3 regions of the Lottiidibacillus patelloidae genome follow, and region 1 is predicted to be linked to each of the others. Evidence: riboswitches for the same ligand, from Rfam matches in the RefSeq annotation. Region 1 holds a riboswitch; each other region holds the start of a gene.
What was found. A riboswitch is a leader RNA that binds a small molecule or an ion and turns the genes downstream of it on or off. The one in region 1 is predicted to bind cyclic di-GMP.
Positions count from the first base shown of each region.

Region 1 (4,081 bases):
ACAATGAACTTAAACCGTCCGTGTACATTGACATTTCTGGCAGCGTATCAAATTTAACATAAATATCGACAATACCATTTTCAGAGAAAGTATAATCAATAAAATAACCACGCTCAGGCAATAATTTAACAAAATCATTTAAAATACCAACACTAGAAAAATGGAATGCTTCAATCTTATTGACGTCTTGTACATATTCATCAATAAAAGATCCAGATTGCATATCAGTTATTTTCGCTTCAAGAGCTATACGTTCCGCCTCTGCACTTTTTATCTTCGTTTCTAGCATTTCAATTTCACTGGAGACACTACTATATTTAACATACATAAAAGCTCCACTTGCTAACACAGTTGCGATTAATATGTAAATTAAAATTCTAAAAATAGGGTGCGCTTTAGGTTTCTCACGCAATAAATTAATTTCTACGTTCATTTCGTTTGCACCTCTTTAAGTGCTAATCCTAGTGCTAAGTACTGCTCGCGTGGCAGTGCTTCACCTGTATCCGTTTGGAATACACCTTCATCAAATGACATAATTGGCACAGTGAAACGATCTTTCATTTTACCAATAACATCACTTAAATATGGATTATCACCGATGATTAGTATTTTTGTAATTTCTTCCTTGCCTTTTGTTAACGTAAAGCGATAGAAATTCATCACACGATCCATTTCTACTATGTCTTCCTCAATAACAGCTTGCAAGTCTTCCTCATTTTTCGTCCATGCAATTTTACCGTCAGATACTTCCCATGAACCTTCATCAAATTCATTAACAATATGTCTTGAAAATACAGGGAACTCTTCATTGAAGATTGTTAAATTTACAGACGAAAGGTCATACTGAATAAGCAGTAAATGTTCATTTTCCACATCTTCCATTGCTGAATAATATAACCGATAAATCGATAAGGAAGAAATATCAGCAACAACAGCATCTAACGACACATCTTCTAATAACTGACGGTATTGTTCAACCGTTTCTTCAGGGGCAGCAATTAGAAGAATATCTTGCTTATTCTTTTGCTCAGAATTTGGCAGTAATTTAAACTCGAATAACGGCTCCTCAAATGGTAAATGAATACTAGCACCTAATTCTAAAAACAAATGTGATTGAATTTCGTCTTCTAGTAAATCACCAGGAACTTGAACACGCCTGATAACGATAATTTGATCTGGAACGATAAACTGCACTTCACGATTTTTAATCTTCCATTCTTCTACACATTCTGCCAGAATAAAAGTTAGTTTTTCTCTGTTTTGAATCTTACCTTCTTTAATAACGCCATCTGGCAAATATCTTTCCTTACAATCTTTTACTACTATTTCTTTTCCATTATTTTTTAACTCTAAATAACGAATAACATGGTCCTTGATGACAATGTTAACTTTTCTTTTCGGCTTAAAACTTAAATCAAAACCCACTATTTTCACTTCCTATCCTTTTGAGAAAAACTGTTCGATGTACCACATAATCATTTGCTCTCCGAAAAAATAAGCAATTAATGATGCAACTATTATGTATGGTCCAAAAGGAATTGCTTGTTTACGTTTAATTTTACCAGAAATTAGTCCTATGATGCCGAAAACCGCGCCGATAAATGTCGATAAGAAAAACGTTAATAAAACACCCTTTAAACCTAAAAATAAGCCTAACACGGCAAATAGCTTAACATCTCCTCCGCCCATTCCACCTTTACTAACAACCGCAACGAAGTAAAGAAGAACAAAACCAACTATTGCCCCAACAATGGCATCCCACCAAGGGGTAAGAGGTGATAATACACGAATAGGAATTATAACTATTGCAAAAAATAACAAAATTTTATTTGGAATTAGCATATATGAAATATCTGTTACAATAATTACCATTCCTAAAGATATTAATAGAAATGCAGCTAAAAGCTCCCATTCAATTCCAATGCTATATGCAGCGTAGGCATAAAGTAACCCAGTCAATAATTCGACAGTAGGATACATTATACTTATCTTTTCGCCACACGTTTTACATTTTCCTCCAAAAAACAAAAAAGAAATTACAGGAATTAAGTCAGTTGCTGTTAATGTACGTTTACACGTCGTACAAGCAGAACGTGGTTTAACGATCGATTTGCCTAAAGGCACGCGTAATCCGACAACATTAAGGAACGAACCTATTAAAAGACCTAAGATGAAAGAATAAAAGATTATGAAAAAATCCATTGGATGCACCTCCTAATATAGAATAAGGATAACCCGGGGGTTATCCTCATTCTATATTTTTATATTTGCAATTTAATTAACCAGCTGGAACTGGAGCTGGAGTTTGGTTTTCAATAATCATGTCACGAGATAACTTCGACTCTAAAACAGGACCATTTTGTGTTTCTTCATCATAAAAAGTGGAAATATCATCAGTAGCAGTAGCATCAGCTATAGATATTAAAGTGCGTTGAGACCCATTTAGATACACATAGTAGTTATATTTTGGTGCCTTACCAGAAACTTCTACTTTTTCAATTAAAACATATGAACCCGTTGCAGGTTTTGTAGAGCGTTTGGTGCCATCTGCAGCTACTGGATTTACTACATCTGCAGAAGCTTCTTTAGCGTATACCCCTCCATCTGGGTCTTCTAAAGTTTCAACATAACCATTTTCCTCCAACCAAGTTAGTGAAAAATATACTTTGTCTAAGTGTCCAGTCGGTAAGACATCATTTTCAGAAGCTACAGCATATTTAGCTGCATCGATCATACTTTCTGCATTAGCTAAGTGAGCATCCTTCTTGGTATTATCAATAATTCCTGAAATACTTGGTACTGCGATTGCAGCGATAATTCCTAGAATTACGATTACAGCTAGTAACTCAATTAGTGTGAAACCTTTCTCATTGTTTAATAATTTCTTCATTTGTGTTTCCCCCTTTTTTATATATTGGCCGGTTGCACTACTCGTTCCAATCTATCAAAGTGCCCACATAAAGATAGATTTTCATCACTTCCGCCAATGATTAATCTTATTATATAGTATATTTCTACAAAAAACTAGCAAAAATTTTACATTTCAGAATAATTTACCAAATTCGACAATTTGATAGATTTAGTTCAAATTTCCTAGCCGACATGGTCGAAAATTGTGAACATTGGAACGACAATGGCAAGGACAATTCCACCAACGATTAAAGCTAAACTGACGATCATAATTGGCTCAATCATAGCTTTTAATTTATCCGTTGCGTTTTCTACTTCCGTTTCGTAAAAGTCTGCAACTTTTCCGAGCATAGTATCTAATGCACCAGACGTCTCACCAATAGCGATCATTTGCGTTACTAATTTCGGGAAAGCCCAATGTTTTTCCAATGGTTCTGTGAAGGAGTTTCCCCCTTCCAAAGAGATGCGTGATTCGCGTAAAACTTTAGCCATTATTTCATTGCCAATGATTTTTTCGACGATGGATATTGCTTGTAGGATCGGAACTGAGTTACCAACTAATGAGCTTAAAGTTCTCGTTAATCTAGCAATTGCTGCCTTTTGTAATATCGTTCCGAATAATGGTATTTTTAAAGCAATTAAGTCCATATAATATCTTGATTTATTATTACTACGTAAATATTTGAGAGATATAATGATAGCGATAATGACAACGATGATTAACCACCAAAAGCTTTGCATCCATTCACTTGCTCCCATAACGAAACGCGTGATAAATGGAAGTTCAGCTCCGAAGTCAGAAAACATGCCAACAAATGTCGGTACGACGGAAACAAGTAAGAAAATGATAACTCCTGAGGCAAAAATACCGATAGACGCTGGGTAAACGAGTGCAGTTTTTACTTTTGCACGGGTTGATTCTTGTTTTTCGTAATAGTCTGCCAAGTTTTCCAGTGTATCATCTAAGTTACCACCAGCTTCTCCCACTTTAACCATGTTCGTAAATAATGACGGGAAGATTTTACTATGTTTTCCGCAAGCTTCGGAAAAAGAAATTCCTGTACGTAAATCTTCTTCAATGGCAAATAGAGCTTTACGAAACGGTTTACTCGTAGATTGGTGTGCAAGAATGTTTGTAGATTTAACGACCGTAACACCTGCTTTTAGAAGC
Region 1 covers NZ_NPIA01000002.1:336,210-340,290, forward strand. Annotated here, with positions in the region: gene CIB95_RS05770 (PilN domain-containing protein) at 1-433, opposite strand, end outside; gene pilM (type IV pilus biogenesis protein PilM) at 430-1,425, opposite strand; gene CIB95_RS05780 (prepilin peptidase) at 1,438-2,202, opposite strand; gene CIB95_RS05785 (type II secretion system protein) at 2,279-2,890, opposite strand; cyclic di-GMP riboswitch class II at 2,908-2,991, opposite strand; gene CIB95_RS05790 (type II secretion system F family protein) at 3,094-4,081, opposite strand, start outside.

Region 2 (4,081 bases), on a different contig from region 1:
GTTAAATAAGCTCGGCTATAAATCAATGGCTTATCATAATCATTCTTACGACTATTATCGCAGAGATTTATCACATCCTAATATGGGTTATGATTATAAAGGGATAGGTAATGGACTAAAAGTAAGGAGAGTTTGGCCTGCTTCTGACTTAGAAATGATGGAAGTTTCTGTCGATGAGTATATTCACGAAGAACCATTTCACGCTTATTACATGACAATGAGTGGCCATATGCAATATAATTTCTTCGGAAATAATATGGCAGCAAAAAATAAAGAGCATGTCGATCATTTACCTTTATCTACACAAGCAAAGGCTTATATAGCTACACACGTGGAACTTGACCGGGCGATGGAATTCTTATTAAACTCCCTTGAGGAAGCTGGCGTTGCTGATAATACACTAATCGTTATGAGTGCTGATCATTATCCATATGGATTAGAATTTGAAACTATTAATGAGTTTTTAGGACATAAAGTAGAAAAAAACTTTGAATTATTCCGTAGCCCTTTAATTATCTTTGCAAAAGGAATGCAACCTATGACAATTGACAAGCCTGTATCAAGCCTTGATATTATTCCTACTATTTCAAACTTGTTAGGGTTAGAATACGATTCCAGACTATTAATGGGGAGAGATATCCTCTCTGATTCTGATCCTCTAGTTATATTTAAAAATCGTAGTTGGATTACTGATAAAGGTAGATACAATGGCGATACTGGAAAGTTTACACCAAATGAGGGCATAGATGTTAATGAAGATTATGTTGAATGGATGAACGCTATTGTTGAAAGTAAATTTTTCTATTCACAAAGGATACTTGAAACAGATTATTATCGTAAAGTTTTAGGTGATCTAGAAGACTAAAAAAAGGGGATGCCAATAATATTTGGCATCCCTTTTGTGTTACTAATTTAATTAAAGAACATATTCTAACTGAATATCCAATGGTTCGCGATTATAAATTTCTTCATTTATCTCTTTTGCTAATGTACAACCCATAGCTTTATAAAAACTTTGCGTTTCTATAGAAGGGTGTGCTCCAATATATAATTTCCTTGCACCTAATTTTTTTGCGCTTTCACAACAAAGATAAAACAAGCTTTTACCAACGTTGTACCCACGGTAATTTTTAGAGACATGGATGTATGGCAACTCTACATAATCAAGCGTTTTCCCAAAGTGATTGTTATTAATGTTTGCAAAACCAACTAATTCTTCTTCTCTAAATGCGCCTATAACTGCTCCACCAGTTAGCACGCAATTACGCATTTCTCGAGCGATATTAACTTTTTTTGCATTATCCCAGTCATCAATAAAATAATCCTCTTTTTCATACAAACTGTTTTCTCTATTAGCTAGTACCTTGTTTGTAACTTGATACCGCTTAAACCTTGCTAAGAAATCATCATTTAAGTCTTCTACTTTTAACTTCCTATATGTTATGTTGTTTGGCAATGTAAACAGTCCCTTAACTTCATTTAGACGTAAATATAGTAATATTAATTGAATTAACAAAAAAACCTTAAAAAGAATATTACTTTTCAAGGTTTTTACTAATTAAGCCTTCTTCAATTAAAACTTCTTCAAATATATCAACAATCTCTTCTTCATAATGCGTTCCAATTAAACTCTTTATTACATCAAGCGCATAAGCTGGATCAAACGCTTTTCGGTACGAACGATCTCCTGTCATTGCATCAAATGTATCGCAAACGGCTATAATTTTTGCTTCTAATAATATCTCGTCACCTTTTAACCCGAAAGGATAGCCGCTTCCATTAAGTCTTTCGTGGTGCTGCTCTATTATTGGTACTAGTTCATCGTAGTTTGTCCCTCTGACCATTTCGGCACCATCAGCAGGATGTTTTTTTATTATTTCATATTCTTCTTCCGTTAAACGGCCAGGTTTATTTAATATTTCTGAAGGAACATTAATTTTCCCGATATCATGTAAATAAGATGCAAATATCAAGTTCTCTAATTGCTCTTTGTTTAACTTCATTTTCTTAGCGACTTTTCCTGCATAATTTGCAACTCTATCACTATGTTTTTCAGTGTAACAATCTTTTATTTCTACCTGTTTCACAATTTCCATTAGAGATGATATTTTTTCACTTATATGGACAAAGGTTGGTTCTGTTATTACCCATAGCATAGTAACGTCAGATAATGCTTTAAAATGGATAGGCTCGTCTATCTCTTTAATTGAAAAATACTCTTGTGTACCTAATGTTATTTTCTCATCTTCTGTTTCACATAGAATTTCTCCGGAAAGTAAATAAAAGAACTCAAATACATTTTTATTGTCTGAAGGATACACAAAGAAAAGTCTATCTTTTTCTATTGATTGCGTGAGAACTTCTATTCCGTCTCCGCGGCTTAATAGACTAATTTCGTTTGTATCATACTTAACCCTCTCAATAAAACTACCCTTTTTCCCAACTTTAAATCCTTTCACACGATCACCTCTTTGCAAAGAGAAAAAAAGAGTTCTATTTTAAAGAACTCTTTTCATTTATTAAATAAATATATAGTATATAAAATAATATTGAATACGAGTTTTAGTTTCTACCAATTACAGTAATTGGATCAATTAGCACTTCTCTATCAGCAAAACGTACTAGCTTCCAACTACATTCAGCAAGAACACCTAAATCATACGCTTCTCCGATTGTTTTGGTAGACATTTTAAGTGTTTCGTAGAAAACACCTTCAATAATCTTTGTTAATTCATTTTCGTACTTTGCTGTTAATTCTTCGATTTCGCTTTCATTAGCAGTCTTGATAGCTTCTAAGTATTCTTGTTGTAACTTATCAGCTTTTTCAACACCTTTATTAATTTTGTTATCAATATCTTGGTTTGTCTGATCAATTAATTGCAGTGCTAATTGATAATTAGACACCTCACCTGCAAAAGCTGTGTTACTAGCAGTAAACATAAGTAAAACGGAAAACATTACAACTAAAATCTTTTTCATTTACATTTCCTCCTATACCATCAGTTTTTTTTTGCAACTGGCTGGCATAGTAACAAATGTACTGTAGCCCCTATAGTTTTGCGCCCTTACCCTTTCGAGTAGTTTGCCACTATATATTTATTTGTAATTCTATTATATATAGTAATTTAATGAAAAGCTAGTAAATTTTTGTAATATTTTAATATTTTTTGATATTTTCTAATAATTAGTTATATTTCGACTTCATTCTCACTTATTTTTCATGCTCTTTTGTATTTTTTTTATGCAAATTTCCACAAAAAAATAAGCAAACAAAGAATTGTCTGCTTACCAATTTCCTTAAATCTACTGTCAATTAGTTTATGCTTTTCTAATAAAGACAACTTTTAAATAATTGCCTTCTTTAAATTGCTTCATTGTTTTAAAGTCTTCTGGCAGAGAGTACTCCTCTTCAATTGAGTAATTTAAATGTAGTTCTTTAAAAGCCGCCTTTATAAAACCTTTAAACTTTTTCATATCAAAGGTTGCACAGTTCGTTGAAGCGACAATTACTCCATTCTCCTCTGTAATATCAATTGCTTCTTTTAGTAGATTTTTATAATCTTTTGAAGCACTAAAGGTGAATTTTTTTGAGCGTGCAAAACTAGGTGGATCTAGAATAACTAAATCGAATTTCAATTGTTTTCTACTTGCATATTTAAAGTAACGGAAGACGTCTTCTACAATAATATCTTGTTTTTCATGGTCTATACCGTTCAGTTGAAATTGTTCAATCGTTTTACTTAAACTTCGATTAGCTAAGTCGACACTAGTTGTTTTGGTAGCTCGACCTAATGCTGCAAAAACAGAAAAAGCACCGGTGTATGAAAAGGTATTTAATACTGTCTTTCCTTTTGCATACGTATCTCGAATTTTTTTACGCACTTCTCTTTGGTCAAGAAAAACCCCTACCATTGCCCCTTCATTTAAGTAAATCGCAAAATTTACCCCATTCTCTTTTACAATAAGAGGAAATTCAGCTCTTTCTCCTTCTACGAAGCCATCTTCTTCAATAAATTTCCCACCTGAGTTGAATCGCTTCTTTTGATATATCCCTTGATATTGTCCTAGTTTTGTTAGTGCG
Region 2 covers NZ_NPIA01000005.1:109,823-113,903, reverse strand. Annotated here, with positions in the region: gene CIB95_RS10570 (LTA synthase family protein) at 1-865, shown strand, start outside; gene CIB95_RS10565 (GNAT family N-acetyltransferase) at 917-1,456, opposite strand; gene CIB95_RS10560 (HD-GYP domain-containing protein) at 1,536-2,459, opposite strand; gene CIB95_RS10555 (hypothetical protein) at 2,563-2,979, opposite strand; cyclic di-GMP riboswitch class I at 3,009-3,097, opposite strand; gene CIB95_RS10550 (class I SAM-dependent rRNA methyltransferase) at 3,319-4,081, opposite strand, start outside.
Region 2: it holds a riboswitch for cyclic di-GMP, as region 1 does, so the genes downstream of both, CIB95_RS10555 (hypothetical protein) here and CIB95_RS05785 (type II secretion system protein) in region 1, are expected to answer to the same signal.

Region 3 (4,081 bases), on a different contig from region 1:
GCTTGGTTAATAATTTCATTCCTATTATTTGTTAAAACCCAGCCATACCCTTTGTTTTGCTTTCCTAAGTAACCTTTTCCTAAAAAAGAATTGTCTTCAGCTATCAGTTTAAAAAGCTGCCCTTCCTTTTGTAAGGTATTTACATTACTAATAGCATCTTTTGTTATAAGTGGATACCCACTTTTGTACATTTTTTCATATTTAGGTTTCACTTTTAACGTTACTTCTACTTCCATTCTCGCCATCCTTCATCGTTCTATTGTTTGATTTCATTTTGGCATAAAAAGCAAATAAAATAAAATAATGTAATTAAAATAGTGCAAAGATCTATGTGTCTGAAATAGACTCTCTATCTCTGATATTCTTACTGTACTTGTACAAAGCTTTGAAATTTTGTCACTAACTCTTGATCGTAAAAGTGTTTGCACGCACTTAGTTCTTCTAAGGCTAGCTCGACCGAAATCGCCTTAGCATATGCGCGCTTTGCTGTCATTGCTTCAAAACTATCAACAATTCGTATCATTCTTACATTCATACTAATGTCATAATTTTTGAGCCCTGCAATATAGCCTGATCCATCTATATTTTCATGATGATGCAAAATCATTGAATAATCAACGTCATCAATTTCGAGTTCTTTAACGATCAAGTCACTATATAATGCATGTTTTTTTAATTCTTCCCACTCTAATTCGCTTAGTTTTCCTTGCTTCTGTAAAAGGTTACTATTTATGAATATCTTACCTATATCGTGTATTAGTGCGGAATTTTTTATTATTTTACGTTTTTCAATTTCTATATTTATACTCTTTGCGAAGTCATCTAATATATTTGCCACTCTCACAGAATGGAAGTATGTTGCTTCATCATGCATTCGTAACTTTTCTAGTAAAAAAGGAATTTTATATTCATTTTTTGTTAATGCACTTTCACTTCTTAACTGTTGAAGTAATTCATACAAATTAAGCCCTCCTATTATATAGAAGAGTCGGTTGCGCTACTTACTCAAGATAGCTTAAGCGCCCAAGTATATCGCCATCTGTCATAGTATCTCTTTTAACTAAATTATTAAACTATTTCAAAAAAAAATGACTCTAAAGCAGAGTCGGTTGCGCCACTTACTCAAGATAGCAAGGCGCCCAATTTATGTCGCTATCTGTCAAAGTATCTCTTATAAATTATAATCATCATTTTTTTACCTTTAAATAATATACCACAGAAGCTGCTACTTTTCCTTATGTTTAAAAATATTGTCGAATTTTGCAGAAGGATATTTGTTTAGCCCTACGGAACTAATTTTAGAACTGATAACGAATAGTATTGATTAAATATTAATTGATATTATTTTATTAATTTATAATTTTCTATTACAATCAATTATTAAGTAACTTCTTTTAATGGTATTTTCATTATCATATGCTTATACTATAAGAAGGTATTTTTAGGTTTCATATTTATGATTTTCATTAAACAATCTATTAAATTTTTTATATATCTAATTGATCACTGAAGGGAAGAATTTTTTATGTTTAATAAAGTATGTGTTGTTGGATTAGGATATATCGGATTACCAACTGCAGTAATGTTTGCTAATCATGGAGTTAAAGTACATGGGGTCGATATAAATGAGCGTACTGTTAAGCTTATTAGTAATAAACAACTTCATATTGAAGAAGAAGGATTGCAAGAAAAGTTAATTACAGCAATAGATACTGGCAATTTAACAGTATCGACTACACCAGAAGAGGCTGATGTATTTATAATTGCCGTTCCTTCACCAATACGTGATGATAAATCTGCTAACTTAGAATACGTCCGTTCTGCAACAAAAGCAATCGTTCCGTATGTAAAACCAAATAATCTTATCATTTTAGAATCCACTGTACCGCCAAGAACTGTTGAAGATGTGATGATCCCGGTTCTAGAAGAAACTGGTTATGTCATTGGTGAAGAGCTATTAATTTCTCACTCCCCAGAAAGAGTAATTCCTGGGAAAGTGTTTAAGGAATTAGTTCAAAATGACCGTATTGTTGGTGGAATTAATAAACGTTCTGCTGAAGCTACTAGAGACCTTTATAAAGTTTTTGTTGAAGGTGAAATTCATCTTACTGATGCAACTACTGCAGAAATGGTAAAGGTAATGGAAAACACTTATCGTGATATAAATATAGCTTTTGCCAACGAACTAGCTAAAATTAGCGAGAATGTCGGTGTTAACGTGTGGGAAGCCATTAAATTAGCAAATTATCACCCTCGTGTTAACATTCACTCTCCAGGCCCTGGTGTAGGTGGACATTGTATAGCTGTCGACCCTTGGTTTTTATATGAGTTACAACCAGATTTAGCTAAAATGATACATTTGGCAAGAACAACGAATGATAATATGCCAAAGTTCACAGCTGAGAAAGTTAAACAAACATTAGTTAATAAAGGCATTTCACATGGAAGAGTAGCTGTTTTTGGCCTAGCATTCAAAGGTAATATTGACGATATGAGAGAAAGTCCATCATTACAAGTTCTACAATATTTAGATGAGCAGGGCATTAATTATACAACGTATGACCCTCATATTACTGAAAATCAATTACCTACTCAAACGCAAAACTTACAAGAAGCTGTTTCTCATGCTGATATGATTTTAGTGTTAACGGACCATAATGAATTTAAAAATTTTGAGCCTGCTGAAGTAGCAGAAGCATTGCGCACAAAATTAATACTTGATACAAAAAATTGTTTGGACCATAAGAGATGGGAAGCTGCTGGGTTTGAAGTTTCATTACTTGGTAATGCTAAATCATAATATATAATACGAATTATTAAGGTGAGTGAAATGAAAGAAACTTATTTAGGTGTTAATGTATCAAACTTAACGTATTCTGCCCTAATTGAAGCTATTTTTGCTGATATAAATAAAAAGAAGAAATCAATGATTGTCGCGATCAACCCTGAAAAAGTTATGAAGGCTCAAGACGATCCTGAGCTAAAGAAACTTCTTAATCGTGCAGATTATCAAGTGCCAGATGGGATCGGTGTGGTGCTAGCTTCAAAGCTTAAAGGTGGAAAAATAAAGCAGCGTGTTACAGGAATTGATATGATGTTGAACTTATGTGAGGAAGCGGCGGAAAGAGGAAAGAAAGTTTTCCTTTATGGCGCAAAGCCTGGCATAGCTGAAGAAGCAAAACAAGAACTTATTAGAAAATATCCTAACCTCCAAGTTAGTGGAACTTTAGATGGTTATGAAAAAGATGAAACAAAAATCATTGAAACTATTAACGAGGGAAATCCTGATATTATCTTTGTCGCCCTTGGTAGTCCTCGGCAGGAGTATTGGATATTAGACCATCTTGATAAGATCTCACCTAGTATCTTTCAAGGAGTAGGCGGTTCATTCGATGTTATTTCTGGCAGAATTAACCGTGCTCCAGAAATCTTTATGAAATTTGGTTTAGAATGGCTTTATCGCCTCGTTAAAGAACCGTGGCGCTGGAAAAGACAAATTGTAATACCAAAGTTTCTAATACGTGTATTAATGAAGAAGTAATTCTTTCAGGCAATAGAAAACACCCCTCTTCCTCTTTTGGAAGGGGGGTGTTTCGTTAAAATGAGTCAACGTCCGCTTGGGTCAAATGCCACGTTTGATCAATATTATGTTGCCTAACGACTATAGGCATAGGACTTTTTATATGAAAAAGCTTAGCTCCTTTTAAATCTTTATAAAAATCGCTATTCTTAACTGCCCAACTTATGAGAAATCGGGTGGTAACACGTTTCCTTACTTCTTTTATGATATTTTTAGGTTGATTCCCGACTACATCTATTAAAAACGTTTTATTTCCATTAATGCGAACAACAGCGTATCCTTCACCTTCTACTTCATAGAAGTAATATTTATTAGTCGGATGTTTGACATACCTTTTTCTAAGGAACTCTTCACTTCTTTTAATATGAATAGAATTTAAATCGGTATTATAGGAAGCCAACTTTTCTAAATTTGCTTCCTTTATTGATCGCCAATTAAAATTTTTTCTTACTAAAATTGGGGCTACTAATAATGCAATATTACCTAAATCTGTAGCACCTC
Region 3 covers NZ_NPIA01000005.1:105,547-109,627, reverse strand. Annotated here, with positions in the region: gene CIB95_RS10550 (class I SAM-dependent rRNA methyltransferase) at 1-236, opposite strand, end outside; gene CIB95_RS10545 (HD-GYP domain-containing protein) at 365-961, opposite strand; cyclic di-GMP riboswitch class II at 978-1,062, opposite strand; cyclic di-GMP riboswitch class II at 1,095-1,179, opposite strand; gene CIB95_RS10540 (nucleotide sugar dehydrogenase) at 1,526-2,800, shown strand; gene CIB95_RS10535 (WecB/TagA/CpsF family glycosyltransferase) at 2,831-3,541, shown strand; gene CIB95_RS10530 (GNAT family N-acetyltransferase) at 3,597-4,081, opposite strand, start outside.
Region 3: it holds a riboswitch for cyclic di-GMP, as region 1 does, so the genes downstream of both, CIB95_RS10545 (HD-GYP domain-containing protein) here and CIB95_RS05785 (type II secretion system protein) in region 1, are expected to answer to the same signal.